4 regions of the Pseudomonas sp. H1_A03 genome follow, and region 4 is predicted to be linked to each of the others. Evidence: predicted binding sites of a transcription regulator. Region 4 holds the regulator's gene; each other region holds the start of a gene.
What was found. Region 4 encodes FliA, which starts transcription of late flagellar genes. Its sites were predicted from a motif close to CTAAAGTTTNNNNNNNNNNNGCCGNTAA; they were not measured.
Positions count from the first base shown of each region.

Region 1 (7,624 bases), 210 kb from region 4:
GGGCAGCACCGAAGTCGGCAACCAGACGCGCGGTGATTTCGAAACCCGCCTACACCGTGACGAAGCAGGCGCGTTGCGCATCACCGGCAAAAAGTTCTACACCACCGGCGCGCTCTACAGCGACTTGATCAACACCATCGCCACCGGCGAAGACGGCACGATCTACAGCGTGGTCGTCGACCTGAAAGCCCCCGGCGTGCAGATCGTCGACGACTGGAACGGCTTCGGCCAACGCCTCACCGCCAGCGGCACCTGCCTCTTCGATAACGCGCCCGTGGTGGACGACGATGTGCGCCCCACTCAACAGCGTTTTGGCCATGGGCAATCGTTCTTCCAGCTCTACCACCTCAGCACCCTCGCCGGCATCGCCCGCCGCGCGGCCCTCAGTGGCGCCGAAGAGCTGAGCAGACGCGCCCGAACCTTCACCACCGGCAATGCCGACACGGCAGGCCAGGATGTGCAACTGCTGCAAGTGATCGGCGAAGTCGCCAGCCAGGCCTACGCCGCGCGAGCCATCGCCCAGCAGGCCGCGCAGCGCCTGGAGCACACGGCGCAGTACGTGATCGCCCACGATCAGCCGTTGCACGATGACGACCCGCACGTCGCATTGGCGGAGCTGGAAGTGTGCCTGGCCGTGAACCCGGTGGTGGATGCGACGCTGGCAGCAACCACCGCACTGTTCGATGCCCTGGGCGCCAGTGCCACCGCCAGCAACAAGGCGCTGGACCGCCTGTGGCGCAACGCGCGAACCCTGGCAAACCACAACCCGCGCGTGTACAAGTCGCGGATTGTGGGCAATTACCTGGTCAATGGAATCCTGCCACCTGCGCAATGGCGTGTAGGCGTAGCAAAGGGATAGCAACGGTCACCAAGCCTGTGGCGAGGGAGCTTGCTCCCGCTGGGACTGCGCAGCAGTCCTCCAGGCACAAACGCAAATCCGAGAGGCTGTAGTACAGGAGGGTTTACCGTAGAATGCGCCCCCTTGAACAACCTCAAAGGAATGAACCTGTGTCAACGAACAGCACCATCACCTGCCCGCACTGCATGAACAACGTCCCATGGGGCGCCCGCGTATGTCGCGGCTGCCATGCAGAAATCTCCTACGGCACCCCTCTCGCAAGCGTGATCTTTTTTATCGTGCTCTCAGTCGGGGCAAGCTGGTATGTCACCAAGCTGGCCCACGACCATCTGTTTACCAACGCCACGCTGTTGTGGTGCGTATTTGCAGCCGTGCTGACTCCCTGCGCCATTCTGTCCAGAAAAGCCTGCAAGCGCCTGTATGACGGCAAAACCGAGTTTCGACGCCATTACCGCAAGTGATTCGTCGTTTATCTACAGGTGAAAGCATCGCGCCAGCACTGCTGGCGTGAGACGCAAGGAACAGTCAATAATTTCACTGGGAGATGAATCACGACCACGCGATTTAAGGCCTAATCATCTTCCTCTGCCGCCCCCTCTCAACCCCGCTTCGGCAGCTTCCAATTCGGCCGCACGAAGTGGCAGGTATACCCATTCGGTATCCGCTCCAGATAATCCTGATGCTCAGGCTCCGCCTCCCAAAATGGCCCCGCCGGCTCAATTTCAGTCACCACACGCCCCGGCCATAACTTAGAAGCATCAACGTCTGCTGCCGTATCTTCGGCAATGTCCCTTTGCTGTTCGCTCAGGTAATAAATCGCCGAACGATAGCTGGGCCCAAGGTCATTCCCCTGCCGATTAGGCGTGCTCGGGTCATGTATCTGGAAAAAGAACTCAAGAATCTGCCGGTAAGTGATTACAGCCGGGTCAAAGACGATCTCAATCGCTTCGGCGTGGTTACCGTGGTTGCGATAAGTAGCATTCGGCACATCACCGCCGGTATAGCCGACACGGGTGTGCAGCACGCCGGGATAGCGTCGGAGCAGGTCTTGCATGCCCCAGAAGCAGCCGCCGGCGAGGATGGCGGTTTCGGTTTGGTTGGTCATGGTCTGCCCCTTGTGTTCAATGGATACAGGGTAGTTATGGGGTTGTATTGACCAATACCAAGGTTGAGCGGCAGATTGTCCCGGATTTAAACCACTACTCTCTAAGGTCACGCACTAATTGCAGGACCCGCGGCTTCACATAGTTCTCACTGCCAAGTGCGGCCATCCGTCGCATCCCCCCAACCTCCCCTCCTGTCCTCCCCCCACCCGCCGATAACCTTACTAACCGCATGCCTACACCCTGCGCCCCCTCCCGATCGAGCCCCCACCATGAACCCACTCGCCCTTCTCAAAAAAGCCCGGCCCGCCCGTCAAGGCACCACCACGCTCACCTGCACAGCCAGCGAACTGGAGCCGTCCTTAGCCACCCTGCGCATCAACCCTACGCTCATCACCGGCTTCATCTCCCCGCACCTGGACATCGACCCAATCGCCGCCAAGCTCAAACGGCGCTTTCCCCAAAGCACCATCAGCCTGTGCACCACGTCCGGCGAGTTGTGCAACGCAGCCAATTCGCTCTACTGCGCCACTGGCGAACGCTGGGACCGGATTGTGTTGCAGCTGTTCGACGACAGCGTGATCGCTTGCGCCGAGGTGGTGATGGTGCCGTTGGAGTGTGAGGACATTCGCAGTGGCGGCAAGCGCCTGGGGATGCAGGAGCGGATTGCCAAGTTGGTGAGCAATATCAAGCGGGTGCAGGTGCGTACGCAGATCGATCATCGCGATACCTTGGCTTACGTGGTGTTCGACGGGCTGTCGGCGTCGGAGTCGTTTTTCATGGAGGCACTGTATGAGTCCGGGCGTTTTCCGTGTTTATTCGTGGGCGGGTCGGCCGGGGGCAAGTCGGACTTCCAGAAGACGCTGATCCACGACGGCCAGCGCAGTTATCAGAACCATGCGCAGATTGTGTTCCTGAAGACGGCAGCCCAGGTGCGGTTTGGCGTGTTCAAGAGCCAGAATTTCAAGCCGGCGGATTTGACCTTCAGCGTGCTGACCGCGTCGGTAGAGGACCGCACGATTGACCAGGTGATCGACAGCAGCGGCAACATCAAGAGCATGGTGCAAGCGCTGTGCGATGCGTTCAACTGCACGCCCCAGGCGCTGGAATCGAAACTGGCGGACTACTCGTTTGCCATCCGCGTGGGCAGTGAATTGTTCGTGCGCTCCATCGCGCGCATCGACTATGAGCAGCAGATCGTGCAGCTGTTTTGCGACGTGGCGCCCGGTGAAGAGTTGGTGATGGTGCGGCGTACGCCGTTGCGTGAGGCAACGCGTTTGGACTACGAGCAATTTTTGCGCGGCAAGGGTGGCCAGCCGGTGGCGGGTATCCTAAATGACTGCATTTTGCGCCGGCTGAACAACGGCGCCGAACTGGGCAGCATGGCCGGCACGTTTGGGGATGTGCCGCTGGCGGGGTTTTCGACCTTTGGTGAAATCCTGGGGCTGAACCTGAACCAGACGCTGACGGCGATTTTCTTCTTTCGGGTGGCCAAAGGCGCCAGTTTCAATGACGAGTACGTCGACAATTTCATCGCCCATTACGGCGAGTTCAAGGCGTTTTTCCTGCGCCGGCAGGTGAAGAAACTGGCGGGATTGAACCATGTGGTGGTCAAGCAGATTAACGCGTTCAAGAACAAAGACTTTACCGACACCCTGAATACCCGTGGGCTGGACCGCAATATCCTGCCGGTGTTCGAAGGCCTGGCAGACTTGGGCCAAGTGTTGGCGCAAGCCGAGCGGCAGCAGGAGGACATTGCTTCGCAGCTCAAGCATTACTCGGGTGAGTTGCATGCGTCGATGGATGATTTGGTGGGCACCATTGATCGGCAGAACAGCGTGTCTGCCCAGGCTGGAGCGACGGTGGAGGGGCTGTCGAACCAGGCAGATGTCGCAGTGGAAGGCGCACGCACCCTGGCGGGTTCAAGTTTGCGTATCCAGTCGATTGTGCAGGTGATCCAGCAAATCGCCGGGCAGACCAACCTGCTGGCGCTCAACGCCGCCATCGAGGCGGCGCGCGCGGGCGACCTGGGCCGGGGCTTTGCAGTGGTGGCGGACGAAGTGCGCAAACTGGCAGAGATCACGCGTAAGAATGCGGCGGAGATTGGTGTGGATATCGATCTGCTGTCGAGCGAGATCCAGCGTGTTGCCCAGCAGATTGAGGACCAGTCCACTGGGGTGGGCGCGCTGCGCGAAATGCTCGATGCACTGGAGGCGTCAAGCCGTGCGACTGAGGGGACAGCGCAACGCACGAAGACCATTGCGGATACGTTGACGGGGCTTACGCACGCGTAGGCTTTAACGGGGAGGCGCGGGTGCCTGAGGCGGCTGGGCTGCAATGCGCATCAGCAAAATGCGCTTGCAGTGCCTGGCAGACAGTCGCGCTTCAGGGTTTGAAGTTTTTCATCAGTTTGAACAGATGGCCGGGCCAGATCCATCGTGTTGTTGGCTGCTCGCGGGTGTCTGCGAGAGCGTCGAGCAGGGTGTTGTTGGGCGCTTCGCCGGCAGGAATATTCAAGGGCGAGCGCTGTTGCACTTGATCGGCTGGGGGCTCAATCGGCTTGTACACCCGGCGCGTGGCAGCATCCAGCGTATAACCAGCGGCCTTGCCGTACTCGGTGACGCTCCAGACGCCATTGACGACCTCGACTACCACCTTGGAGGGTGGAAGTTTTATGTCCTTGTGCGTGGTGCTGACGATATGGTCCGCAGTCTTGGCATATTCGAAGGTGGCGAATTCACTGCCAAGTGGCGGTTGACCCACGGCTTCACTGGAGAATCTTTTCACCATCTGCTCCAGGAATGGTATGCCGCCAATATGGCTGAACGCTCCGTTGCCAGGGCTCAGGATGTGTTGCAAAAAGCCCTGATCGATACGGGTGCTGCTGAAGGCAGAACCGGTCAGGATATTTGATGCGATTATGGCGTCCTCCGGCTTGAAATCGAACGTCGTCCAATACTCGTCTACGTAATAGCCATTACTGCCAATGAGTTGACGACCGTCGCTGTAATGACGATAGGTGCCGAGTGCTGAGACCAATCGATCGACGTAGCGTAAATCCGCACCTTCTGACTGCGCATAAGCGTACATATCCGAGATCAGGGCACGATCATCAAGGGTGAGGAATTCGCTGGACCGTTGGGTCCCGTTCTCAGAGGTCGCAGGTGGAAGGGCGACGGGGGGTTCGCTACCGCGAAACAAGCGCAAAATCATGATCTCACGGCCGTTAACAGGAGTCGGCTTCGGGTCCAAGGCCACTGGGGACTCCATCGACTGCATCGCTTCCAGCGCCGCACGCCGCTCGTTAACCGTGAAGACGCCGCCGCTGTCGCGGGCGATCAAGTTGAGTTGATCACGCACCAGGCCTTTGAAAGGGTTGCTGTCATGGCCGTTGAGGAAGCCGGTCGCCTGTTTCGCCCGTGCCAAGACTTCAGGGTCGTCGGTAGCTGGAATCTCCCCGTCGTGTTGCGCTTTATTGGCGAAATACTTGTCGTCGGTCATCAGTTCGAGCGATTCGGCGTTCTTTTGGCCCATGGGCGTTTCAGCCCGCGTTGCCGCATCACTCAATTGACGCGCCAGGATCGAGACGGTGGCGATACCGTTATGACTTGTTGAAATAGGCGCCTCCATCTTGCCGTTATCAGGAGAGACAGAGGTCGGAGTAGCAACGTTGAGGGAATCGCTCATCACGCGCCTGTCAGGCGATGACGTATATGGACTGATGCTGATCATTGGTATTCACCTTGCGTGACAGCGTGTGAATCTTCATATAAAAAACTTCTTCCCTGTATAGAACACCCGCAGCAGAACTGACCGCGGGCGTCACACAGCTGATTAATACCTATATTTAAATGTCACAGAGTCGACGCCAGCAGGACGAGCGTAAGGGGGTGTACCACCCAACACTTTGTGATAAATCATGACTTTCGAACCATGACCGAAGGCCTGATCGTTAAAACCCATCAACACGCCTGAAGAGTTCGGATAGATTTGTTCACAGTTTTCTTGAGAACTGAAGGGCCGGTAGTAACACAGGCGCACCTCATCATTGAGCGTCCCGGGATAATACGTGGTACTCCACCGAATCTCTAACAACTGCTTGGGATCGTTGAGTGTTCCTGCGGGAATGTCCGGGTACAGAATGCTGAACTTCGAAAACCCGACACCAGGATCAGTATTGGAATTGGACAATACAAGTACGGGACCTGGCGCTTCAGCCTTAGTAATAGAAAACTCCGCCGCCCATGCAGTTCCTATTGTAGAAATCATTAAAATAGCGAGCAAGGCAAGCGAGTACGAGCTTGCACGCTTACCGCCTGAATATACAATCAAGCTTTTCATAATTATCACCATAGCGTCAGGAGTTAACACATAAGATTCAAATCAATCCAACTGTAAGATTCACGCCCCCACCATTGCACGATTAATTAACCGAATAAAGCCACCCACGTCCTAAAATAACGAAGGACAACGCCGTCATACTTAAAAGTAGGAATACGTCAGCAACTTCCTAGTCCCGCCTCCCCTCTATTAAAACGTTCTGTTTCAAGGCATGATGCGGCCCTCACATCAAAGACGATAAAACTGTGAAAAGCACCCTCACCGCACTGCTGCTGATTATCATGGCGGCGCCGGTATTCGCCGATACCACAGCTATCGGCTTCAAAAACATCACCGTCCTTGATAAGCAGCGCCCGTTGCAAATGGTCGTCTGGTACCCCACCGCCACCACAACCGCACCCGAGCTGATTCGTGACGACGCAGTGTCCTTCGGTGCCCTCGCGGTGCCCGACGCGCCTGCGCAAAGCGGCGAACACCCGCTGGTGGTGCTCTCCCATGGTTACGGCGGTAACTGGGGCAATCAGGTGTGGCTGGCCAGCGCCTTGGCCCATCGGGGTTACATCGTGGCGGCGGTCAACCATCCCGGCACCACCAGCAAGGACCGCAGCCCGCAGGCTGCCGCGCAGTTATGGCAACGGCCCAAAGACCTGAGCCGGGCCATCGATGCGGTGATCGCCCAGCCGAAGCAGTTCGGCACGGTGGCGGAAAACCGGATCGCCGTGGTGGGTCACTCTATTGGGGGATGGACGGCCATGGAAATCGCCGGTGCCCGCTTCGACCCGGACCTCTTCGCCCGGGACTGCACTGCCCATCCGAAGTTGGGTGGCTGCGTCGGCTACCAGCAGATAAAACCCGCCGCGACACCGGCTGCGAAGGCCCAACTGGCCGCTGCCCTGCGCGACCCACGCGTCGGCGCCGTGGTGACATTGGACCTGGGCCTGTCGCGCGGCTTCACCGACGCCAGCCTGGCCGCACTGCCGGTGCCGGCACTGGTGATTGCGGGGGGCGTGCCAACGGAGGATATGGACCCCAACCTGGAGTCCGCCGACATGGCCAAGCGGTTGCCTAAAGCATCAACGCACTACGTAGAGATCGCCGACGCCACTCACTTCAGCTTTATGTCGATCTGCAAGCCGGGCGGCATGGCGTTGATCGAAGAGGACTCGCCAGGCGATGGCATGATTTGCCGCGATGGTGAAGGGGCCCGACCCAGAGTAGAGATCCAACAACAGGTGGTAGGACTGATTACTACGTTTCTGCGGCAATCGCTCAGCAAATGATTAAAATTCGAACCCTTACTCACCCACGGAGTGCAACATGC
Region 1 is NZ_CP162829.1:5,434,753-5,442,376, forward strand. Features, by position in the region: gene AB4O35_RS25145 (acyl-CoA dehydrogenase family protein) at 1-859, shown strand, start outside; gene AB4O35_RS25150 (hypothetical protein) at 1,009-1,320, shown strand; gene msrA (peptide-methionine (S)-S-oxide reductase MsrA) at 1,458-1,964, opposite strand; gene AB4O35_RS25160 (methyl-accepting chemotaxis protein) at 2,235-4,256, shown strand; gene AB4O35_RS25165 (hypothetical protein) at 4,348-5,694, opposite strand; gene AB4O35_RS25170 (hypothetical protein) at 5,797-6,303, opposite strand; gene AB4O35_RS25175 (alpha/beta hydrolase family protein) at 6,549-7,583, shown strand; gene AB4O35_RS25180 (DUF2569 domain-containing protein) at 7,621-7,624, shown strand, end outside.
Region 1: the regulator FliA is predicted to act here: its motif matches at 2,154-2,181, upstream of AB4O35_RS25160 (methyl-accepting chemotaxis protein).

Region 2 (7,624 bases), 2.1 Mb from region 4:
ACCGTGGATTGTCACGAATGATGCACCGACCAGAACCCAGAGAATTGATCCATTTTTGTGCCGCAGGCGGGTCTCGAAGTTTTCGACCTTGCCGTTTCGTGTCAGCAGTTCGAGGAAGCGTTCGCGCTCCTCAGGGTCGAAATACAGGCTCGTGGCGTTGCGCCCGAGCAGGTCCTCGCTGACATAACCGGTCGCCTGCGAAAAGCGTTGGCTTACTTCCCTGACAGCTCCGTTCCGATCTGCCAGGACCAGGCTGGCGGGGCTGGTATCCATGAGCACGCGGGTGAAAGCCTCGCGCTCGGCTAGCTCTGCGGCAACGCGCTTGCGCTCGTCTACTTCCCGGTTGAGGCGTCGGTTCCAGGCCAGCATGGCGCCGAGCAACAGCAGGACCGCGACCAAGCTCGGTATCGCCCAGCTCATTACGGTTTTAATATCGAGGCCGTCCTCGTTGAGGGACTCCTCGAACAGCCGGTATTCCATGAGCGATACGCGATAGTACCGCCGCCAGCTCGCATCGAGCGGCGAATCAATGCGATTGCTGGACTGGAAGAACTGCTCCAGCGCTCGTGCGAGATCCGGCGCGTTGCGCGCAACACCCCACCCAACGCTGGTCGCTTCGCTGACCGGAAACGCAATGGAGAGACGTTCGGGATCTTCACGAGCCCAGCGCAGCGCGCTTTCACTACCCAACACCGTGAAGTCCACCTTCGCATCGGCTACCAGTTTCACCGCCTGCTCGGTTGGCGCATAGACGATTCTGACCGGCTGACTGGATAGAGGACCGCGGTTGGCTTCATCGATCCACTGCTCGTAGCCCGTACCCTTCTGCACTGCCGCCGTCAGACCGAGCAGATCAGACACCTCGTTGCCAAGGGACTGGTTGGAGCGATGGGCGATGACCAGGTTGCGTACCCGGTAATAGGGCACGAGCAACATCTTCGTTTCGCGCCAAGGGACGATCTGCAAGTCATTTGGATAAAGATCACAGCGGCCTTCGGCGAGTAGCTTCGGGTCGTAGCTTGCCTCGCGTACGGTCTCGCCCCGATCGTCGTGAAACTGCGCATCGAAACTCGGCAGTTCCGTTACCTGTGGGCGTAAACCGAGTGACCGCGCGAACGCCTCCGCGTTAGTCCGGTAGAAAGAAGCGCTTGAGCCAGCCACGCATATGCGCAGGACGCCGCTTTCCCGAATCTGGGACAGCGTACGTGCTTCCACGCATGGCATGCCCAACACCAACAAGCTTACCAGTGCAAGCAACGCTCCCAAGCGCGGCTCTGTTTTAAAAATGCTCCTGCTGGTAGGTAATTGCTCACTATCCAACTCCACATATCCTTGTGAACGCCCTTGCACGAGCTTGTCCGCCGTTCTGCACTGGTATTATAGGTTTTTGGAGTGTAGGCATACGCTGCAGCAAGCGCCAGCAACAAAAACTGGGCCAGCTAGCAACTTCCCACTGCTACTCACCGTTCGGAGAGTGAGTTTCCGGACGCTTACTTAATACTCGCACACCTGAGTTTCTCCAATGTCCGGAAATGGCCGATGGCTGCCCGTTACAAAGTGCAGTAGTCGGCCAAAAGCGGAAGTTCGGTTTATAGGAACTGCCTGGTGTTGCGACGATTGCATCAATTAGGCGGTCATTGAGTGGCTAGTCTGAAGCTAGCCATCAGCGCCCCCAAAAAGCCTTTGTCACACAACAAATCGGTTAACTAACTGATTCAGGTTCACCGCTAGCTTTGACATCTCACCACACGCACTCGCTGTTTGGGCGGCTCCAGCAGCACTCTGTGTTGCAAGTTCACGAATGCTGACCAGGTTTCGATCAACTTCCCTAGCGACGTGAGATTGCTCTTCAGAGGCTGTCGCGATCATTAGGTTGCGTTCGTTAATTTGAATAATGCCCGTTGATATTTGATCCAGTGAGGTACTGGCCTCTTGGGCAACACCAAGAGATTCGGTGGCCAGGTCTCTGCTTGTATTCATCGCCTTCACGGCTAGGTCAGAATCACTCTGAATAGCAGCAATCATCTGCTCAATTTCCTGAGTCGACACTTGGGTGCGGTGGGCTAATGCCCTTACTTCATCAGCGACCACTGCAAATCCACGACCTTGCTCGCCAGCTCGCGCGGCCTCGATAGCGGCGTTTAACGCCAACAGGTTGGTTTGCTCTGCAATTGCCCGAATCACCTCGACAACTTTAGTGATGCTTTGGGCACGATCTGACAACCCTTGAATCTGTTGGCTTGTGTTTTCGACGTTACCGTTCAGCTTTTGAATTGACTTTAACGTCTGAGCCACCCGCGCCAAACCTACCTCAGTGTAACCCTGGGTACGCTTTGACTCTTCGGAAGCTGACTCCGCGTTGCGAGCGACCTCATCAACTGCCGCACTCATTTCTGTGACCGCTGTTGCAGCCTGATTGACTTCATCGTTCTGGGAAACAAGGCCCCGGCTTGACTCTTCAGTAACCACTGTCATCTCCTCCGAAGCTGAGGCCAACTGGGTGGAAGAATCGGATATCTGCATAATTGTGGCACGCAGGTTTGCCTGCATCTGCGCCAGAGCTTTCAACAGTCTCCCAGCCTCATCAGTACCACTGACCAATATCTCCTTGGAGAGATCACTAGCCGCGATACGCTCTGCCACAGACAGGGCATCGTTAATCGGAGAGGTAATACTTTTCGTGAGCACAAAAGCCAACCCTGCCGTCAAAATGACCACGCCCGTTATAAGTCCGATAACAAGCCAAAAACCATGGCTATAGAGATCGGTCGCGGTTTGCCCTGCCTGCGCTGCGCCTTCGTTGTTAAAGTTGGTCAAGTCTTTAATTTGCTGCTCCATTGTATTCGTGAGCGGGCGAATGCCTGTACTCACCAGATTGACCGCTGTGGCGATCTCACCTTGCCTCATCAAAGGTTCGAGAATATCTAGTTGTTTGGAATATGCATCGGCGCTGTTTTTTACCGGTGTGTAAAACGAGCGCTCTTTATCACTCGCTATCAGAGGATCATAGTTTGCCACCGCATCGGTGAAAGCCTTGCGATAGCCGGCGAAGCTTTCAATGTTCTTTTGAATGGACTGAGGATCGGCAATGGCTCGCTGGGTTTCGAGCCTCAGGCGAAGTGTCGCTTTGTCCATCAAAGCCGTTTGTCGGATACTGGCCATCCAATTGAGCTCAACGTCTTTTTCGGCATCCCTAAGCTTGCCCATTTGCAGGACTGCGAATACGCCGAGTACAAAAACAAGAACTATGATTGAAGCGAAAAACAGGGCAGCTCGTGGAGCTAAATTGAGGTTTCTGACGCGCATACGACGTTCCTGCTTTCCAATGATTGTTGAGATGCTCAAAAGGCTATCGACCCAAAGCTGAAAACTTGAAGCAAGTCGTCGAAAGGTGAAGTGAATGGTCCCTAGTTTCCTAGACACCTATGAGCAGCTGCTTTTGGCCGGTTTCTACCTATGCTGGCGGCGGGAGGGATACCGTCGCTACACGACCCAAAGCTGACGGTGGACTTAGGCAGAGATCGGCCAGAAGCTGCCAGCCGCATGCGTCTTGAAAAGTAGCGGCGCTTCACTCCTTCCACATTTAATTATCTTCGCTGTGCATCTAGTGAATGGGTTGATCCGTATGTGCTCTTGAGGGCTCGAGTGCGATGAGTATCCGAGATTATCAAGCGATGCAGTGCGATGAGTGGTTAGGCATTTCATGATCCGAACCGTCATCTCTGCCAAGGACAGCTACGATCATGATACGACCACAGTTAGGTACTGCCATGAACGCCAAGGATGACGCTCATTTTTTGGACCGCCTATTGCGCGGAGAACAAGACGCATATCGTGATTTGGTGTGCACGCATCAGGGAGCCATGAAGGCCATAGCTTATGGAATCGTGGGGCGGCACCATGCAGATGACGTAGTGCAAGAGGCATGGCTTGCGATTGTGAAAGGCATAGGCAAATTTCAGAGACGATCTAGCTTAAGAACCTGGATGATGGCCGTCACGTCCAATACGGCGAAGTGCCGATATAAAGCTCGGCGAAGTGAGTCGAATTGTATTCCATGTACCTCGTGGATTGAGGGAGGAGGCGTTTTAGTCGTAGGTGATTATTCCTACACTCCTTCCGTGATATCGCATGAAGATAGCCCTGAAGCACTTCTGAGCGAATCCGAGCTATATGCTCGCATCAACATTGCTCTCGAGACTCTACCGGAATTGCAGAGAAGCGTATTGATATTGAGGGAGCGCTCTGGGTTGGATCTAAACGAAATTTCTACGCTTCTTGGGATATCGCTGACTAACGTAAGAGTGCTATTGCACCGAGCTCGTTTAAAGGTTTTTTCTGCAATAGCGAAGTACCAGTCCGCTCTTGATATGTGAGCATTAGGGTTTGTCTGAAAAGTCAGCCCGCAAGCATTTCTCGATACAGGCCAGTGTAACCATGGCTTTGAAGCTGCTCGCCAGTTTTTCGTATCGCGTACAGAGCCGACGTTTTTCTTTGAGCCAACTGAACAGCCGTTCGATCACGTTGCGCTTTTTATATTGTGGCCTGTCGAACAGTCGAGGCAGGCCTGGTCGAGGCTTGCGATGCATCTTGCGCAAGGGAATGATCGGCTGCATGCCGTAGCGGTCACAGTACTGACGCAGTATCTGGCTGTCATAGCCCTTGTCCGCCAGTACACATCGGCAACGCTTACGCGGACGACCCTTGCTGCCTGGCAGGCTGATCTGTTCCAGTAGCGGCATGAAATAGCGCGAGTCGGCTTCTTGACCGGGCGACAACATGACAGCCAGGGGGAAGCCATGGCTGTCGCAGGCGAGATGTATTTTGGTGGTCAATCCGCCTCGGCTACGGCCTAGGCAGTGGTGTTGCGGTTCTTGCGGGCCCCTTTTTTCCAGCACCGCTGGCCGCTCGGGTAGCTCGAATCGATGTCGAATCGACCATCCAGGTATTCAGATCGATAAAGCCATCTTCGCACAAACGAAGGTGTAAATGGCGCAGAACCTGCTCAAAAGTGCCGTTGTCACGCCATTGTCGGAAACGCTGGTAAACGGTCTTCCAAGGCCCAAAGCGCTCTGGAAGATCTCGCCATTTGGCACCAGAGCACAAAATCCAGAAGATTCCGTTAAGCATCTGGCGGTCATCGCGCCTTGGCCGCCCCATGTGTTGAGGAGGAGAAACGATGGCTTCGATCATCGCCCAACGCTCAGATGAAATTTCATAGCGGCCTGTCATGACGGCCCTCTTGGCAATCAGAGGGCATCATTTTAGTCAAAGAGACTTTTCAGACAAATCCTAATAGATTTCCTAATATATTTTTTCTTCAGACGTTCTTCATTCACTTTTGATAACGTAACTATTGTGAAAATTCTCCTAATCGAAGACGACCTGGATCTCGGCAATGGCGTTCGTATCGCACTTGCAGATCAAGGGTTAGATGTCATATGGGTTCGCCGAAAAGTAGATGCGTTGCATCAGCTCGATGTCTGCGTACCAGAACTTGTGCTACTCGACCTCGGACTGCCCGACGGTGACGGCATGAGCCTGGTAGCATGCTTACGTCAGCAGTTCAGGGGGATCCCCGTCATCATCCTGACTGCAAGAGGCACTCTGCAAGATCGCCTGTGTGGGCTCGATGCGGGTGCAGACGACTATCTGGTAAAACCATTTGTTCTCGCCGAGTTGTTGGCTAGGGTGAGAGCACTGGCCCGACGCAGTTACGGTTTTCAAAATGAGGTGATAGAAATTCGAGGATTATTTCTTCATATGCCGACTCGTCGCGTGACAGTTAGTGGACGTAATGTTGATTTAACGGCAAGTGAATACGCCCTGCTTGAAATTTTAATGATGCGCGCTGACCGCGTGCTTACACGACGTTTTCTGGAGGAAAGGCTATTCGGCGCGAAAGAAAATATGAGTAATCCGCTGGATGTGCATATGGGAAATTTGCGTCGCAAAATTGGCGAAGGCTATGTGCGAACGGTGCGGGGTGTGGGGTATGTCATTGATACCGCTACAATTCAGAAAGGGATTGGTTGATGCGAAATTTTTGGCTCAACTTGAAAACTCCAACGCTTGTAAGACGAATTATACTCGCCCAGATGCTACTACTTACACTGCTTTGGTGTCTTTTTCTGACCTACATCTTGTGGGAGAACTTGCGAAGCCCCTCTATGCTCACGGGTAGCAATACTTACGAAACCATTCTTACATTAGTTAAGCGCATGGATGATCGCCCGCAGGACCTCACTACTGTGCTGGAAAAGTTCAGCGAAGCATTGCAGGAAGGTTATGGCGGAGGTGAAGATCCCAAACTGTCAATCAGCCTCATTGTTCGTAAGAATAGAAAGATAATTTATTCATCTGATGGTGCTCCGACAGGAGTAACAAATAGCAGGTATGGAGAAATTCAGAGCATTCAGAGTGAGGGGCGCAGCTGGAATAGCCGTACTCTCAAATCAGGGAACTCCGACGCGGAGGTAACACTTATTACCCCTGCCGGAGGCTGGAACTTCTTCATATACCTGAACTCTCGTGGATACTACATATTGCCGCTGCTGGTGTGCATTCCTTTTCTTTTTTTCCCGCATGGCTATCAGTCCGTATTGCAATGCGCCCTTGGAGCAAGGTGATAAATGGTATTTCTTTGCGAACTTTAGAAGATCTCTCCCCCTTAAAAGAAGGACCAAAGCAGATAGAGCTTCGCCAAATGGTGGACGCGACTAATCTATTTCTTGCCAGAGTGCGAGCAAGTTCTGAGAGGGAACGGGTTTTCATTGCAGATGCCGCTCATGAGCTGCGTACTCCCCTGGCTGCAATGCGAATCAATGTTGAGGCTTTGCAGTCCTATGTAAGCAGCACTAATCAACAGGAGCTGCTTGCAGGGATTATTCGCAGCAATAGCCGTGCTGCGCGTCTCGTCAATCAGTTATTGCTGCTGATGCATAGCGAAGCAAGCATCGACACTGTTATGGAGGCTGTGCCGCTGACGACCCTCATACAAGAGCAAATGGCTGCGCTGGCCCCCCTAGCGGCTGAGCGTAGGATTGAACTTGAATTCTACTCTGATGGTGAAAGCTGGATCAATGGCATCAGGGAACGCCTTATGTCGCTGATTGATAACTTAATTGAAAATGCCGTGAAGTACAGCCCTGAGGGCGGACGCGTTGAGGTAGATGTGCGATCACTTGATAAATCTACTCAGCTACGTGTCTCAGATGCAGGCCCTGGCATTCCATTTGAATTAAGGGCGCGAGTCTTCGATAGGTTTTTTCGCGAACCCAATCAAATGCAAAGCGGCAGCGGACTGGGGCTCGCAATAGTCAAAGCGGTTGCACTGCAACACAACAGCAACGTATGGCTAAGTACATCTGCAGAGGGTGGACTCCTGGCGACTGTTGATTTTCCAAAACACAATTCCGACTGAAAAAGCATGATTTGATGCCTGCCCGGCGGAGGGCCCATACCAGAACAATGGAGTTGAAATTGAAATATTTATCCTTGCCTATACTATTCTTTTCTATCTCAATCAGCGGGTGCGCTATAACCGTCAGCGAATTAAAAAGTAGTCATTCATCTTATGACGGCAGCTTCACTAGCGAGAAGACGCCCTCCGATACTTATCGAA
Region 2 is NZ_CP162829.1:3,591,323-3,598,946, reverse strand. Features, by position in the region: gene AB4O35_RS16680 (PAS domain S-box protein) at 1-1,320, opposite strand, end outside; gene AB4O35_RS16675 (methyl-accepting chemotaxis protein) at 1,687-3,306, opposite strand; gene AB4O35_RS16670 (RNA polymerase sigma factor) at 3,771-4,376, shown strand; one part of gene AB4O35_RS16665 (IS5 family transposase) at 4,380-4,884, opposite strand; one part of gene AB4O35_RS16665 (IS5 family transposase) at 4,883-5,232, opposite strand; gene AB4O35_RS16660 (response regulator) at 5,359-6,036, shown strand; gene AB4O35_RS16655 (hypothetical protein) at 6,171-6,629, shown strand; gene AB4O35_RS16650 (sensor histidine kinase) at 6,626-7,423, shown strand; gene AB4O35_RS16645 (hypothetical protein) at 7,483-7,624, shown strand, end outside.
Region 2: the regulator FliA is predicted to act here: its motif matches at 3,350-3,377, upstream of AB4O35_RS16675 (methyl-accepting chemotaxis protein).

Region 3 (7,624 bases), 340 kb from region 4:
TCTGCTGCTTTGATCCGCTCGACGACCCGGGATGCCAGGTCATCGGGGCGGAATTTGGCCAGGAAGTCATCGGCACCGACCTTCTTGACCATCGCCTGGTTGAATACACCCGACAACGAAGTATGCAGGATGATATGTAATTTTTGCATGCGTGGATCGTTGCGTATCTCCGCCGTGAGGGTGTAGCCGTCCATTTCCGGCATCTCGATGTCGGAGATCATCATCAAGAATTCTTCTTCCGGCTTCTTGCCCTCGTCCACCAGCTTGCGCAGGTAATCCAACGCCTGGCGACCATCGTTGAGGGCCACCACTTCCACGCCGACGGTTTGCAGGCAACGGGTCACCTGTTTACGGGCCACAGAAGAGTCGTCCACCGTCAACACGCGCAGGGAGACTGCCTTGTGCGCAGTTTCAGCGTCCACCACACCCACGGAAATCGACTCCGAGGTGGGTGCCACTTCGGCGAGGATTTTTTCCACGTCGATGATTTCGACCAACTGGTTATCCACCCGCGTCACTGCCGTGAGGTAGTGATCGCGACCCGTGCCCTTGGGCGGCGGATGGATCTCTTCCCAGTTCATGTTGACGATACGTTCCACCGAGCGCACCAGGAAACCCTGGGTCTTGGTGTTGTACTCGGTGATGATCACAAATGGATTCTGGCGGTCCTGCAAACCTGCAGAACCGGTGGCCAGGGCCAGATCAAGAATCGGGATCGTCGCACCCCGGATATTGGCAACGCCACATACCACCGGGCTGGACTTGGGCATGATCGTCAGCTTGGGGCATTGCAGCACTTCCCGCACCTTGAACACGTTGATGCCATACAGCTGTTTGCCATCCAGGCGAAAAAGCAACAACTCCAGGCGATTCTGCCCTACCAGCTGTGTGCGCTGGTTTACTGAATCCATTACTCCTGCCATGCCCAGACTCCTACGCTAAAACCTTTGAGGGTGCGACGCGCACCCAACGCTAAACGGCACGAGCTTTGCTATTTATTGATTATGGATATTAAAACGACGGTTTCCCGACGCGCCCCCCTACACGGCTTTGCAGATTGTTCTGCACACCGCTGGCGATACTCGCCTTGGGTCTGAGCGCCACAGCCCGCGCAGATAACGTCACCCTGCCTGATCTACTTATCGGCGTCACTCAAGGCTTTCTTGAGTTCACTGTAGAAGATTATCTGGCGACCACACAGACGCCAGGGCGTTATGAAATCCAGGTCAACCAGTTGGACCCGCGTTTGCGCATGCCAATGTGCGACAAGGAATTGACAGCCACCCTGGAAAGCCCGGCACAGCCCATTGGCCGCGTGACGGTCAAGGTTCGCTGCGACGGCGCCTCGCCCTGGACCGTGTTCGTGCCGGCCCAGGTCAAGTTGTTTCGCGATGTGGTGGTGGTGGCCCGCCCACTCAAACGCACCGGCATCATCGGTTTCGAAGACGTTGTGTTGCGCGAGCGCGACATCAGCATGATCAGTCAGGGCTACCTGACATCCCTCGATCAGGCCGTCGGGCAGAAATTGACCCGACCAGTGGTCACTGACCAGGTGATCACACTGGTGCATCTTGAGCAGGCAGAGGTGATTCGCAAGGGCGATCAGGTGGTCATTTCCGCCAGCAGTGGTGCACTGCAGGTAAAAATGCCGGGGGAAGCCTTGTCCAACGGCGGTATGAGCGAACAGATACGCGTCAAGAACCTCAATTCCAACCGGGTCATCAAGGCCAGGGTAACGGCGCCGGGGCAAGTCGAGGTCGCTTTATAGATTGCTGGTAGTGGACGCTGGGTTTTTCTACACTGTGCACGAGATGTTCCGTGCGGAGATTTATTGTCATTCGCGCCTAAAGTTAATCCGGGTATTGCCGAAAACATGGCAAGCGTCCAAATACCCAGAGGTTTTTTTATCATGGTCATCGATTTCAGTCGTTTGAATAACGCCCCATCAACGGCAGGCACTACGCGTTCCAAGGAAAGCGTGGAAGCCAAGGCCCAGCCACTGCCTGCCAAGGCAGAACAGGCCAGCGCCAGCCAGAGCGGGGAATCCGTACACCTGAGCAATGAGGCTCAACAGTTGCAGAAGGTCACTGACTCGCTGCGCGATCAACCGGTGGTCAATAAAGCCCGTGTGGCTGAATTGAAACAGGCAATCGCCGATGGCAGCTATAAAGTCGACAGCAACCGTGTAGCCAGCAAGCTGCTTAACTTCGAAGCCGAGCGCTAGGCAAAGGCCTGCGCCGGGCTTTTGGACGCTTAAAACCCAAGGCCAGCCATGCATCACGACGAAAATCTGCTACAGCTGATCATTGATGATCTAGCGCCGACGCAACAGCTGCTCGAGCTGCTCAGGGAGGAATCCCTGGCCCTCTACGGCCGCGATATGCCCCTGCTGGAAGAAATTCTGGCGCGCAAGCAGTCGTTGATTGTCCTGCTGGAACAGCACGGCAAAAAACGCAGCCAGATCCTCATCAGCCTGGGCCTGCCCGCCGACCAGGACGGCCTGGCGCAGTTGGCCAGCCACTCCTCGGTCGGCGACCAATTACTGGCCCAGAGCAAAGAACTCAATCAATTGCTCTCCCTGTGCCAGGAAGCCAACCTGCTCAACGGTCAGTCGATCCAGCTTCAGCAAGCTACGACCGCGAACCAGTTGCGTATACTTCACGGCGGTGAGCCTCCGGCGCTATATAACGCGCAAGGTTCTACCTCGCGCCTGGTCAAGCCAAGCACCCGCAGCCAAGCCTGACGCCCGTTTACAGCGCGGCCTATCCAAGGCGCGCCACATACTGGCAGAATGCCTGCTCTTGCGTGTAGTCGTATTTTGTCTGGAGATGGAAGAACCGTGTTCAACGCCCTTAATGCGGAAGATGCCCCGCAGCCACCCAAGGTCCTCACCACCCCTCTGGAAATCGCCGGCACCTTGCGGATGCTGCAAGAAAGCCATGACCCGCTGATCATTACCTTCCATGAACGCAGCCAACGCTTCCAGAGCTACTTGGTGGACGTCAATCGGGACGGCGGTACCCTCGCCCTGGATGAAATGATCCCCCGCGACGGCGAACGCCACCTCGAGAATGGCGAACCCTTCCGCATTGAAGGCTTCCATGACGGTGTGCGCGTCGCCTGGGAAAGCAACGGTACGCTGACCGTAACCGAAAAGGACGGCCACCGTATTTACACCGGCGGCCTACCGGACGAGGTGGTCTACCATCAACGGCGCAATGCCTTTCGCGCCGCGTTGAAGCTGGCGCAATTGGTCAACATTGAATTGGGCGGCGAGAAACTCCAAGCGCCGGTCAACGGCAAGTTGCTGGATATTTCCGCTACCGGCTGCAAACTGCGTTTTGAAGGCGACATTTCCGAGCGCCTGCAACTGGGCCAGGTCTACGACCGGTTTATCGCGGCCCTGCCCTTTGGCAGCATGACCACCTCGGTCGAACTGCGTCATCTGCATTTCGAAGAAAGGATCAACACCACCTTCGCCGGCGTGCGCTTCCACAACATGAGTGGTTTGGTGCAGCGTCAGGTCGAGCGTTTTGTCTACCAGCTCCAACGTGAAGCACGGCGTTTCGACAAAGACGACGATTTTTAAACCCTGACAACCGCAATAAAAAACGGGCAGATCCTTGAGGGATCTGCCCGTTTTTGCTTTCAGGGGCGCGCCCTGCTCAAGTCATGCGGATGCTCTTCGGGCCCCAGCGGCTCCGGCGGCCCCTCAAAGGGCGGCTCATCCGTCGGTGGTTGCGGCTCGATTTCCGGCTCCGGGTCGGGAACGGTGTTTTGCATCTGCTCTTGCACCACCTGCTCATCAACCCGCGGGTCCAGGGCAGCGACCAGCGGTGAACTGGACATACTGTCAGGCATTGCCACGTGATGCAGTGGCGCATCTTCCACTTGGTGCAGGTTGGTCACGGCTTTCGGCCGGATACGCCACACCAGGATCACCGCGCACAGGCTGAAGAACGCGTACAGCATCTGGCTGCCAAAGAGCTTCATCACCACGCCCGCCAACAACGGCCCGATGCTGGCGCCGACACCGTAGGTCACCAGCAGCATCGCTGTCAGGGAGACCCGACGATCGCCTTCGACATGGTCGTTGGAAAACGCCACGGCCAACGGGTACAGGCAAAACTGCACCAGCGAGCACAGGAACCCGGCGACAAACAGCACTTCCAGCGGGACTTTGGTCATGATCGCCAGCGGCAATGCCGCCACCGCGAGGCACAAGGCAAAACAGCGGATCAGCAGTGCTCGGTCATACCGATCCGACAACCAGCCCAGCGGCCATTGCACCAGCAAGCCGGCAAAAATGCAGCTACCCATGAACAAGCCGACCTGCTCGGTGCTGAGCCCTTGCTGCGACGCATAGAGCGGCGCCAGACCGTAGAAAGAACCGACAATCAAGCCCGCCCCCAGCACAGTACTCAGTGACTGCGGCACGCGCTTGATAAAGAAGCGCGGCTCCATCGGCGCCGGATGCAGCGCTGCCGGGTGAATACGCCGGGTCATGGCCACCGGCACCAGGCACAGGGCAAAACACAGCGCGACCAGCATCAGCAATTCAAGGCCAAGCTGGGGGTGCATGACCAGGATCAGTTGGCCGAGCACCAGGCCCAGATAGGACGCAATCATGTAGCCACTGAACACCACGCCACGCTGCTTGGCGTCGGCCTGCTCATTAAGCCAGCTTTCGATCACCATGTACTGGCACATCATCCCCAGGCCCACGATGATCCGCAGCACGATCCAGGCCGGCAGCCAGTCGACTAGGCCATGGCCCAGCACCGCCGCGCCGACAATGCCAGCACAGGTGGCATAGGCGCGGATATGCCCGACCCGGGCAATCAGGCGGTGCCCGATCTTGCCACCCAGCACCAGGCCAAAATAGTTGGCCGCCATCAGCGCACCCACCCACAGGCTGTCGACATGGTCGGCCGCCAGGCGCAAGGCCAGGTAGGTACTGAGCAAGCCGGAGCCGATCAGCATCATCAAAGAGGCGAAATAGAGGGCTCGAAAAGATTTCCAGATTTGGCGCATCGGCGTTCCGAGCGGCTCCTTGCGGTGAGAGGTAGGGCTATCGGCATGATAGTCCGGGGTGGCCGGGTCCGGACAGGCAACATGCGCTGTTTCCGGGGATTATTTTGCGTAATAGCTCAGACGCTGCCCGGCCACTTGCAAGGTACATAAGTTGCGATAAATACACCGCGCACGTGCTGAGAGCCCTGAACACCGACAAGGTTCGACAAAAGTATCGAAAATGCTCAGCTCTCAGGGCTTCTCGCTTTCACACAGCGTCACTCCACGTAACGCAACCACAGGTGCCTGCGACCGGAGATCGCCTCTGTGGCTACACGAACCTGTGCTGGCAGGCTTTCATCGCCAGTGTTGTAGAGCGCACAAAAATCCTTCGCGACGCGGTCAGCCAGGGATATATCGGGCGGCTCAGCACGAATGAAGCCGATGTAAGAGGCACCGACGCCCATCAGCTCATAGCCATGTAATTCTGAGAAGTGACGCGCAAGCCCCCCCTGCATTCTCCAGGTGATGGGCGCACGCTTTACACCGGAGTGACTGTGGACTGCTGAGCGGGGGCATTGCGCAAGTATGGCCTGCGCAGCTCGGGGCACGGAGATGCCGTACCGGGCAGAGGGAGGATAACTGAAAGCCTTGAAGTAGATGGTGTCCCAGGGCCGGTTCGAACGGCCAACCTTCCCCTTAGGAGGGGGATGCTCTATCCAATTGAGCTACTGGGACAAATGACAGTCGTCTGGCCAAGGGCACGGCGACGGACGGCGTGCATGTTAACGGCCGAGGTGGGTTTTGTCATGTCGTCCGTCGGCTTTTTGAGTGTAGGCCGATCCCTGCCGGGCTGATCGCAGTTTCGCCCCGTAAACCCGGGCACTTGCCGCCATCGTGCAAAATGCACTCCCTCAAAATGCCATCATTGCAAATTGCAACCTTTCGACCCTTTAAAGTACACTCAAGCCATTGATTTTAATGGATTAATAGATTGGCACGAGACCTGCAATACTTCTCCTACAAACTCAATAAGCCACGGCGTTAAGCGGAGAACATGACCATGAACAGTGCCCTTCTGTTAGCCCTCAACACCGTAGCCTTGGCTGTATTGGTTACATTCCATTTTCAATCGACTGGCGCTAACGATCCCGCGCAGATCAGCCAGGCTGTCCCGCATCACCTGCAACAGCGGCCGCAGCTGGCGGTAATGACGCCCAACGCGCAATCGCCGGTACGCCTGACCGAAGGCACCCACGCTGCACCTGCATCTGAACACTGGGTTTTCTAAGGAAATCGTAAATGACCAAATCTGCCTGGCTGTTTTTGTGCCTGACCGCCTTCACCGGCGCCGTGGGCTTGGGCGCCGAATCGCAAGACGGCCAAACCACCGCATTCATTGCCACCGGTGTGTTTGCCAGCCTGTTGTTGATCACCCTCATTGTCGGTCGTCGTATCAAGTTCGACCCAGTCCTGCGCTAATCTCCCCCTACCTTATGTCGCCTGGCTCTGGCTAATCGGCAAATTGCCACTAGTCTTAAACCTAAGGGCAAAGTGCCACTTTGCTATAGGATGTGCGGCCTCAAACCCTGTGCTGGTCTGGAGTTCCGGGAAGTTCCATCGCGGAATCACGCGTAGAAGATTTTTCCAACCAGTCCGCAAAAAAAAAAACGAGTGCTGGCATAAAGCCTTTAGTCGGTTCAATATTTGTCACAGAATTGACGCCAAGGAACTGGCAAATCTGAGGCATGATGCGGCCTCTTTGCAATTCGGGTTGAACTTTGGTCGTGAGTCTTGTCTTAACAATCATCTTGCGGCCAATTCCAAAAACCGCTCCCCTGAACTAACCGGTTAAATATATGCGCCCATTGAAACAGGCAATTTATTCCAGCCGTACGGCTGACAAGTTCGTCGTACGTCTGCCAGACGGAATGCGGGAACGCATTGCCGAGGTGGCTCGCAATCATCACCGCAGTATGAACTCCGAAATCATCGCGCGCCTGGAACAAAGCCTCATTCAGGAAGGTGCGTTGGGCGAAGAGTTGAGCATGCGCCTGGACAGCCCCGAGCTGTCGCTGCACGAACGCGAACTGCTGCAGCGTTTTCGTCAGCTTTCCCACCGCCAGCAAAATGCTCTCGTCTCGCTTATCGCGCACGACGTTGAGGCGGCCGCAGAAGCCAATTGATTTGCAGCTGAAAGCCGAAGCCAGCCATGTGCTGGCTTTTTTTTGCGCGCAATTCGGGAAGAGGATGTGAGGTGGGGGCAGATTTGCCCCCACTGGATGGAATCAGAGCAGGAATATCGTCGCCAGGCCCAGGAAGATGAAGAAGCCACCACTGTCGGTCATGGCTGTGATCATCACGCTGGCACCCATCGCTGGGTCGCGTCCAAGACGGGCCAGGGTCATGGGGATCAATACCCCCATCAGGGCCGCCAACAGCAGGTTGAGGGTCATGGCAGCAGTCATCACCACGCCAAGCGACCAACTGCCATAGAGCAAGTAGGCCACCACACCGATCACCCCACCCCACACCAAACCGTTGATCAGGCCCACGGCCAGCTCTTTGCGCAACAGACGCGATGAGTTAGCCGTACTCACTTGGTCCAGCG
Region 3 is NZ_CP162829.1:5,984,437-5,992,060, forward strand. Features, by position in the region: gene AB4O35_RS27650 (chemotaxis protein CheV) at 1-923, opposite strand, end outside; gene flgA (flagellar basal body P-ring formation chaperone FlgA) at 1,058-1,768, shown strand; gene flgM (flagellar biosynthesis anti-sigma factor FlgM) at 1,910-2,224, shown strand; gene AB4O35_RS27665 (flagella synthesis protein FlgN) at 2,273-2,743, shown strand; gene AB4O35_RS27670 (flagellar brake protein) at 2,840-3,589, shown strand; gene AB4O35_RS27675 (MFS transporter) at 3,649-5,034, opposite strand; tRNA gene AB4O35_RS27680 (tRNA-Arg) at 5,675-5,751, opposite strand; gene AB4O35_RS27685 (hypothetical protein) at 6,077-6,304, shown strand; gene AB4O35_RS27690 (PA3371 family protein) at 6,316-6,495, shown strand; gene AB4O35_RS27695 (Arc family DNA-binding protein) at 6,873-7,199, shown strand; gene mgtE (magnesium transporter) at 7,302-7,624, opposite strand, start outside.
Region 3: the regulator FliA is predicted to act here: its motif matches at 1,845-1,872, upstream of flgM (flagellar biosynthesis anti-sigma factor FlgM).

Region 4 (7,624 bases):
CCAATACCGCGCGGGCAAGGGCAAACGCCCGGACCCGCTCAAAGACCTGCCGATTCCGCCGGATTTGCGTCGCGATTCCTGACCGTCGCGAGCCTGCAATTGTGCGGCTACCTGTCAACGTTGACAGTAGTCAATACGCCGCGCCCACGGTTTGATAGCACGATGAGGCGCGCAGCCTGCGCGGCTCGGGAGGCGGTGATGGATAGGCGTACGGTCAGTTGGTCTGATGCCGTCAAAGGCATCGGCTTTATCGCTCGGGATCGCGATGGCAACGAGGTTGCCGCTCAGTCGACCGGCATTCAGCACAGTGACGTCCCGCCAGCCCCTCCCGCGCCGCGACCCCCCCGCAAACGCAAAAGATCATCGGACGCATGAGCCGCAGAACGTGCCGTCTCCACCCCCTGGATAAGCCGCTGATTGCCACCGTGCCATTCGTCTTGAAATCTCCTCTACCTGTCAACTTTGACAGTAGTCAGTGTTGGACGCTTGCGGTTCCATGGCGCCAGACACTGCGCGCAGGTAATCAAGAGATGCAGGAGGTGATCATGGAAAGGGTGATAGGCACGATCAAATCTTATAGCCGCACCACCGGAGAAGGTCTGATCGAACCGGACGGTGAGCGAGAGCCAGTAATGTTGGATCTCAATAGTTCGGCAGGGCTGTGGTTTAGAAAGGGCCAGCGGGTGCAGTTCTCCAGAATCCACCGCCCCAAGGGCATCTACGCGTATCGCATGAAACTGATCTAGCACGCCCGGCGCAAATCCTTGGAAGTGACGGCAGGAGAACGGTGATGGAAACAGGCACGGTGAAGTGGTTTAACGCGGAAAAAGGGTTTGGCTTTATCACGCCCGAAAATGGCGGTCCGGATGTTTTTGTCCACTACTCAGCCATTCAAAATGCTGGCTATAAAAGTTTGGATGAACATCAAAAAGTGGAGTTCGAAATTACCGAGGGGCCTAAAGGACCACAGGCCGGGAACGTGCGTAAGCTCTAACTCATTCATAAGTCGAACACAGTTAAAGTGTGGAATCGGTTTACACCCTGTGAGCTCGGTCGCTTGTAAGGTTATCCACGCCCGGAACCAAAGTTGGAAGGCTTCTTGCAATACCGCCTCCAGGACGCCTCCCAGCGTCAAAACTTTGCTTCAAGGGATACGAGGAATACCGGTGGTGGATCGCTCTCAAATGCTCGGCACTGCACGTACCACCCTGACTGACCTCTCACGGGGCAATCTGGGTGTGCCGTTGTTGTTGCTGGTGATGCTGGCAATGATGATGTTGCCAATGCCGCCGTTCCTGCTGGACGTGTTCTTCACCTTCAACATTGCCCTGTCCGTCGTCGTCTTGCTGGTGTGCGTCTACGCTCTGCGCCCGCTGGATTTCGCGGTATTCCCGACGATCCTGCTGGTGGCGACCCTGCTGCGGCTGGCGCTCAACGTGGCCTCCACCCGCGTGGTCATGCTCCACGGCCAGGACGGCCACGCCGCCGCCGGTAAGGTGATCCAGGCCTTCGGTGAGGTGGTGATTGGCGGTAACTACGTGGTCGGTATCGTGGTGTTTGCGATCCTGATGATCATCAACTTCGTGGTGGTGACCAAGGGTGCCGGGCGGATTTCCGAGGTGAGCGCACGCTTTACCCTCGACGCCATGCCCGGCAAACAGATGGCCATCGACGCCGACCTCAACGCCGGCCTGATCGACCAGAACCAAGCCAAATCCCGTCGCCTGGAAGTGGCCCAAGAGGCCGAGTTCTACGGCTCCATGGACGGTGCCAGCAAATTCGTGCGCGGTGACGCCATCGCTGGCTTGCTGATCCTGTTCATCAACCTCATCGGCGGCATCGCGGTCGGCATCTTCCAGCACGGCATGACCTTTGGCGATGCGGGCAAGGTTTACGCCTTGTTGACCATCGGTGACGGTTTAGTGGCGCAATTGCCATCACTGTTGTTATCCACAGCGGCAGCGATCATGGTGACCCGTGCTTCGGGCTCCGAAGACATGGGTAAGCAGATCAGCCGGCAGATGTTTGCATCGCCCAAGGCGCTGGCCGTGGCGGCGGGCATCATGGCGATCATGGGTATCGTGCCGGGCATGCCCCACGTCTCGTTCCTGAGCATGGCGGCCCTTGCCGGTGGTGGTGCGTACCTGTTCTGGAAAAAACAAAATGCGGTCAAGGTGCAGGCCTTGCAGGACGTTGCGCGTCAGCAGGAGCTGCTGCCATCCCCGGCCCGCGCCCAGGAAACCAAGGAGTTGGGCTGGGATGACGTGACGCCGATCGACATGATCGGCCTGGAAGTGGGCTACCGCCTGATTCCGCTGGTGGACCGCAACCAGGGCGGCCAATTGCTCGCGCGGATCAAGGGTGTGCGCAAGAAGTTGTCGCAGGACTTGGGCTTTCTGATGCCTACCGTGCATATCCGCGACAACCTCGACCTGGCGCCGAGCGCCTACCGCTTGACCTTGATGGGCGTGATCCTGGCCGAAGCCGAGATTTACCCGGACCGCGAGCTGGCGATCAACCCAGGGCAGGTGTTCGGCAGCCTCAACGGCATCACCGCCAAAGATCCGGCTTTTGGCCTGGACGCGGTGTGGATCGAAATCAGCCAGCGCAGTCAGGCGCAGTCCCTCGGTTACACGGTGGTGGATGCCAGCACCGTGGTCGCCACGCACCTCAATCAGATTCTGTACAAGCACTCCCACGAGCTGATCGGCCACGAGGAAGTCCAGCAATTGATGGGTTTGCTCGGCAAAGCCTCGCCAAAACTCGCCGAAGAGCTGGTGCCGGGCATCCTCTCGCTGTCGCAATTGCTCAAGGTGTTGCAGGCGCTGCTGGCCGAACAGGTACCGGTGCGCGACATTCGCAGCATCGCCGAGGCCATCGCCAACAATGCCGCCAAGAGTCAAGATACTGCCGCCTTGGTGGCTGCGGTGCGCGTCGGATTGTCCCGCGCAATCGTGCAAAGCATTGTAGGGCTTGACTCCGAGCTGCCTGTGATCACCTTGGAACCAAGGTTGGAACAGATTTTGCTGAATAGTATTCAGAAGGCAGGGCAAGGCCAGGAAGAGGGCGTCCTGCTGGAGCCAAGCATGGCTGAGAAGCTGCAACGTTCGTTGATCGACGCCGCGCAGCGCCAGGAAATGCAGGGCCAACCAGTGATCCTGCTGGTGGCGGGCCCGGTCCGGGCGATGTTGTCGCGGTTTGGGCGCCTGGCAGTACCGAATTTGCACGTTTTGGCTTATCAGGAAATTCCTGACAATAAGCAAGTGACTATCGTCGCGACAGTAGGGCCGAACGGCTGAGGGTAGTGGGTTATGCAAGTTAAGCGTTTTTTCGCCGCCGATATGCGTCAGGCCATGAAACTGGTTCGTGATGAGCTGGGCGCCGACGCCGCGATTATCGGAAACCGTCGTATTGCCGGCGGTGTCGAGCTGACGGCTGCCCTGGATTACACCCCCTCGGCACTGGCGCCGCGCGTGCCGAACATGGAGCTCGAAGACGAGCTGCGCAAGACCGCGTCGCGCATTGTCTCGGCCCAGGCTGAACTGAGCATGCGTGGCGACAGCGATGCCACCACCAATCGCCAATTGTTCGCTGGCTTGCCGCTGACGGCTTCCGAGCCGTTGGTTGAGCCGACCTTCAAAGAACCGCCGCGTCCCGCCGCACCAGCCCCGGCTGCTGGCGTCGACCAGCGTGTGTTCGACTCGATGCGGTTTGAACTCAACGGCCTGCGCGAACTGCTCGAAGTGCAGCTAGGCTCGCTGGCCTGGACGCAGTTGCAAGGCAGCAAGCCGCTACAGGCCAACCTGTGGCGCCGCCTGCAACGCATCGGCCTGTCCGGCCCGTTGTCGCGCGACCTGCTGGCCCTGACCACCGAAATCGAAGAGCCACGCCAGGCCTGGCGCATGTTGTTGGCGCACCTGGCGCGGATGATCACCACGCCGGAAATCGAACCTCTGGAAGAGGGCGGTGTGATTGCCATGGTCGGCCCTGCCGGCATGGGCAAGACCACCACCCTGGCCAAGCTGGCGGCGCGTTATGTGCTCAAGTACGGCGCGCAGAATATCGCGCTGGTGAGCATGGACAGCTACCGTATTGGCGCCCAGGAACAGCTCAAGACCCTGGGCCGAATTCTCAATGTGCCGGTGACCCACGTCGATCCGGGCCAGTCCCTGGCCAACGCCCTCGACCCGTTGCTGCGCAAGCGCGTGGTGCTGATCGATACCGCCGGCCTGCAAGCCAGCGACCCGGCCTTGCGCATGCAGCTGGAAAGCCTCGCCGGGCGTGGCATCAAGTCGAAGAATTACCTGGTGCTTGCAACCACCAGCCAGAAACAGGTTCTTACCGCTGCGTATCATAGTTACAAGCGTTGTGGCCTGGCCGGTTGCATCCTCACCAAGCTCGATGAAACCGCGAGCCTGGGTGAAGTGCTGAGCCTGGCCATCAGTCATGAATTGCCGGTCGCCTACCTGACCGACGGGCCGCGGATTCCGGATGATCTGCATCTGCCGCGCCGTCATCAGTTGGTCAGCCGTGCAGTCAGCGTGCAAATGCAAGAAGAGCCTAGCGAGGAAGCGATGGCCGATATGTTCGCCGACCTTTACCACAGCCCCGCAAAACGGGTGGGTTGAGGTCAGGATGAACACAATGAAATGTATCTACATCGATGGTCTGCAAGCGATTCACGCGGCCAAGCCATGTAGCCTGCGTCTAAGCAAGACAAGGTAAAGAAATAAAATGGGCAGCATGCATCCCGTACAGGTGATCGCGGTGACCGGCGGCAAAGGTGGCGTCGGAAAAACTAACGTGTCAGTGAATTTGTCCCTGGCCCTGGCAGAGCTTGGCCGTCGCGTCATGCTGCTGGATGCTGACCTGGGGCTGGCGAACGTCGACGTTCTGCTGGGGCTGACGCCCAAACACACCCTTGCCGATGTGATCGAGGGCCGCTGCGAGCTGCGCGATGTGCTGCTGCAGGGCCCCGGTGGCATCCGCATCGTGCCGGCCGCCTCTGGCACCCAGAGCATGGTGCACCTGAGCCCAGCGCAGCATGCCGGCCTGATCCAGGCGTTCAGTGATATCGGCGACAACCTCGACGTGCTGGTGATCGACACCGCCGCCGGGATCGGCGAGTCAGTGGTCAGCTTCGTGCGCGCCGCGCAGGAAGTCTTGCTGGTGGTCTGCGATGAACCCACCTCGATCACCGACGCCTACGCCCTGATCAAACTGCTTAACCGCGACTACGGCATGAACCGCTTCCGCGTCCTGGCCAACATGGCCCAGAGCCCGCAGGAAGGGCGCAACCTGTTCGCCAAGTTGACCAAGGTCACGGACCGCTTCCTCGATGTCGCCTTACAATACGTTGGCGCAGTTCCCTACGACGAGTGTGTGCGCAAGGCTGTGCAAAAGCAGCGTGCAGTCTACGAAGCGTTCCCTCGTTCCAAATGCGCATTGGCGTTCAAGGCTATTGCCCAGAAGGTCGATACCTGGCCGTTGCCCGCCAACCCTCGGGGGCATCTGGAGTTTTTCGTCGAGCGATTGGTGCATCAGACGAGCGCAGGACCGGTGCTATGACAGCGAACGGCTACAACGCTTACAAGAAGTCTGCCCGTGACAGCCAGGGCGAGTTGATCGAGCGCTACGCGCCCTTGGTCAAGCGCATTGCCTATCACTTGCTGGCACGCCTGCCCGCCAGCGTCCAGGTCGAAGACTTGATCCAGGCCGGCATGATCGGTTTGCTCGAAGTGTCGACCAAATACGACGCGAGCAAGGGGGCGAGTTTCGAGACGTATGCGGGTATCCGTATCCGTGGCGCGATGCTCGATGAAGTGCGTAAAGGCGACTGGGCGCCGCGTTCGGTACACCGCAATACGCGCATGGTCAGTGACGCAATTCGCGCAATTGAAGCAAAAACCGGTCGCGACGCTAAAGATCACGAAGTTGCGGCCGAACTCCAATTGAGTCTCGACGATTATTACGGGATTTTGAACGATACCTTGGGCAGCCGCTTGTTCAGTTTCGACGACCTGTTGCAGGACGGCGAACACGAAGGGCTGCACGAAGACGGCGCGAGCGCTCATATGGAGCCATCGCGCGACTTGGAAGATGAACGCTTCCAGGGGGCGCTGGCGGAAGCGATTGCCAATTTGCCGGAGCGTGAGCGGCTGGTGTTGGCGCTGTACTACGACGAAGAGCTGAACCTCAAGGAAATCGGTGAGGTCCTGGGGGTCAGTGAATCGCGGGTCAGCCAGTTGCATAGCCAGTGCGCAGCCCGCTTGCGGGGGCGTTTGGGAGAGTGGCGAGCGCGCTGACAGGCAGTGTGGGGGGCACTGCAGACGATACCGCGACGGTGATTGACCTTCGCGGGTTCGACCCGTGGTGGCCCCGGCAGTCCTTTTTGTGTAATGCCTGTTGAATGAAATGGCGCGTCCAGGTGCTGGGCGCGTTTAAGACTGCTTGGAGGTCGAATTGGACAAGAACATGAAAATCCTCATCGTTGATGACTTCTCAACGATGCGGCGGATCATAAAAAACCTGTTGCGTGACCTTGGGTTCACTAACACGGTCGAGGCGGATGACGGCATCACAGCCATTCCGATCCTCAACAGCGGCAGCATCGACTTTCTGGTAACAGACTGGAACATGCCGGGCATGACCGGTATCGACTTGCTGCGCCACGTGCGTGCTGACGAAAAGCTGCGCAGCCTTCCTGTGCTGATGGTGACCGCCGAAGCCAAGCGTGAGCAGATCATCGAAGCCGCCCAAGCCGGGGTTAACGGTTACGTGGTCAAGCCATTCACTGCATTGGCCTTGAAAGAGAAGATCGAAAAAATCTTCGAACGCATCCACGGCTAATGCCATCGCGGGGGAGCTATGGAGCATAAAGAAACGTCACAGGGAGACTTTGAGTCGACCCTGAAAAAGCATGCTCACCAGTTGGTCGAAAGCCTTGAAAAAGGCCAGTTCGGCGACGCGGTGCAGTTGATCCATGAGCTCAACCAGACCCGTGACCGCGGCCTGTATCAGGAAGTGGGCAAGCTCACGCGCGAGCTGCACAGTGCGATCGTCAATTTCCAGATTGACCCGCATATGCCCCAGGCCGAAGAAATTTCGCAAATCACCGATGCCACCGAACGCCTGTCCTACGTGGTCAGGCTGACTGAGGCGGCGGCCAACCGCACCATGGACCTGGTGGAAAATGCCACGCCCCTGGTCAATGGCATGGCCACCGAAGCCCAGGCCCTCAGCGTTGACTGGGGCCGCTTCATGCGTCGCGAAGTCGGGGCTGAAGAGTTTCGTGAGCTGGCGCGTCGGGTCGAAGGGTTCTTGTCACGCAGCGAGCAGGAAAACCGCACGGTTTCCAGCAACCTCAACGACATTCTGCTCGCCCAGGATTACCAGGACCTCACCGGCCAGGTGATCAAGCGTGTGACCCAGTTGGTCACCGAAGTGGAAAGCAACTTGCTCAAATTAGTGCTTATGGCAGGCCAGGTAGACCGTTTTGCCGGTATCGAACATGACCGCGAAGCGATCCTCTCGGAAAAAGATCCACAAAAACATCTCGCCAAGGGTGAAGGTCCGCAGATTCATGCCGATAAACGTGAAGACGTTGTATCGGGTCAGGATGATG
Region 4 is NZ_CP162829.1:5,643,664-5,651,287, reverse strand. Features, by position in the region: gene flhB (flagellar biosynthesis protein FlhB) at 1-82, shown strand, start outside; gene AB4O35_RS26095 (cold-shock protein) at 372-746, shown strand; gene AB4O35_RS26090 (cold-shock protein) at 791-994, shown strand; gene flhA (flagellar biosynthesis protein FlhA) at 1,185-3,299, shown strand; gene flhF (flagellar biosynthesis protein FlhF) at 3,312-4,628, shown strand; gene fleN (flagellar synthesis regulator FleN) at 4,735-5,568, shown strand; gene fliA (RNA polymerase sigma factor FliA) at 5,565-6,305, shown strand; gene AB4O35_RS26065 (chemotaxis response regulator CheY) at 6,475-6,849, shown strand; gene AB4O35_RS26060 (protein phosphatase CheZ) at 6,868-7,624, shown strand, end outside.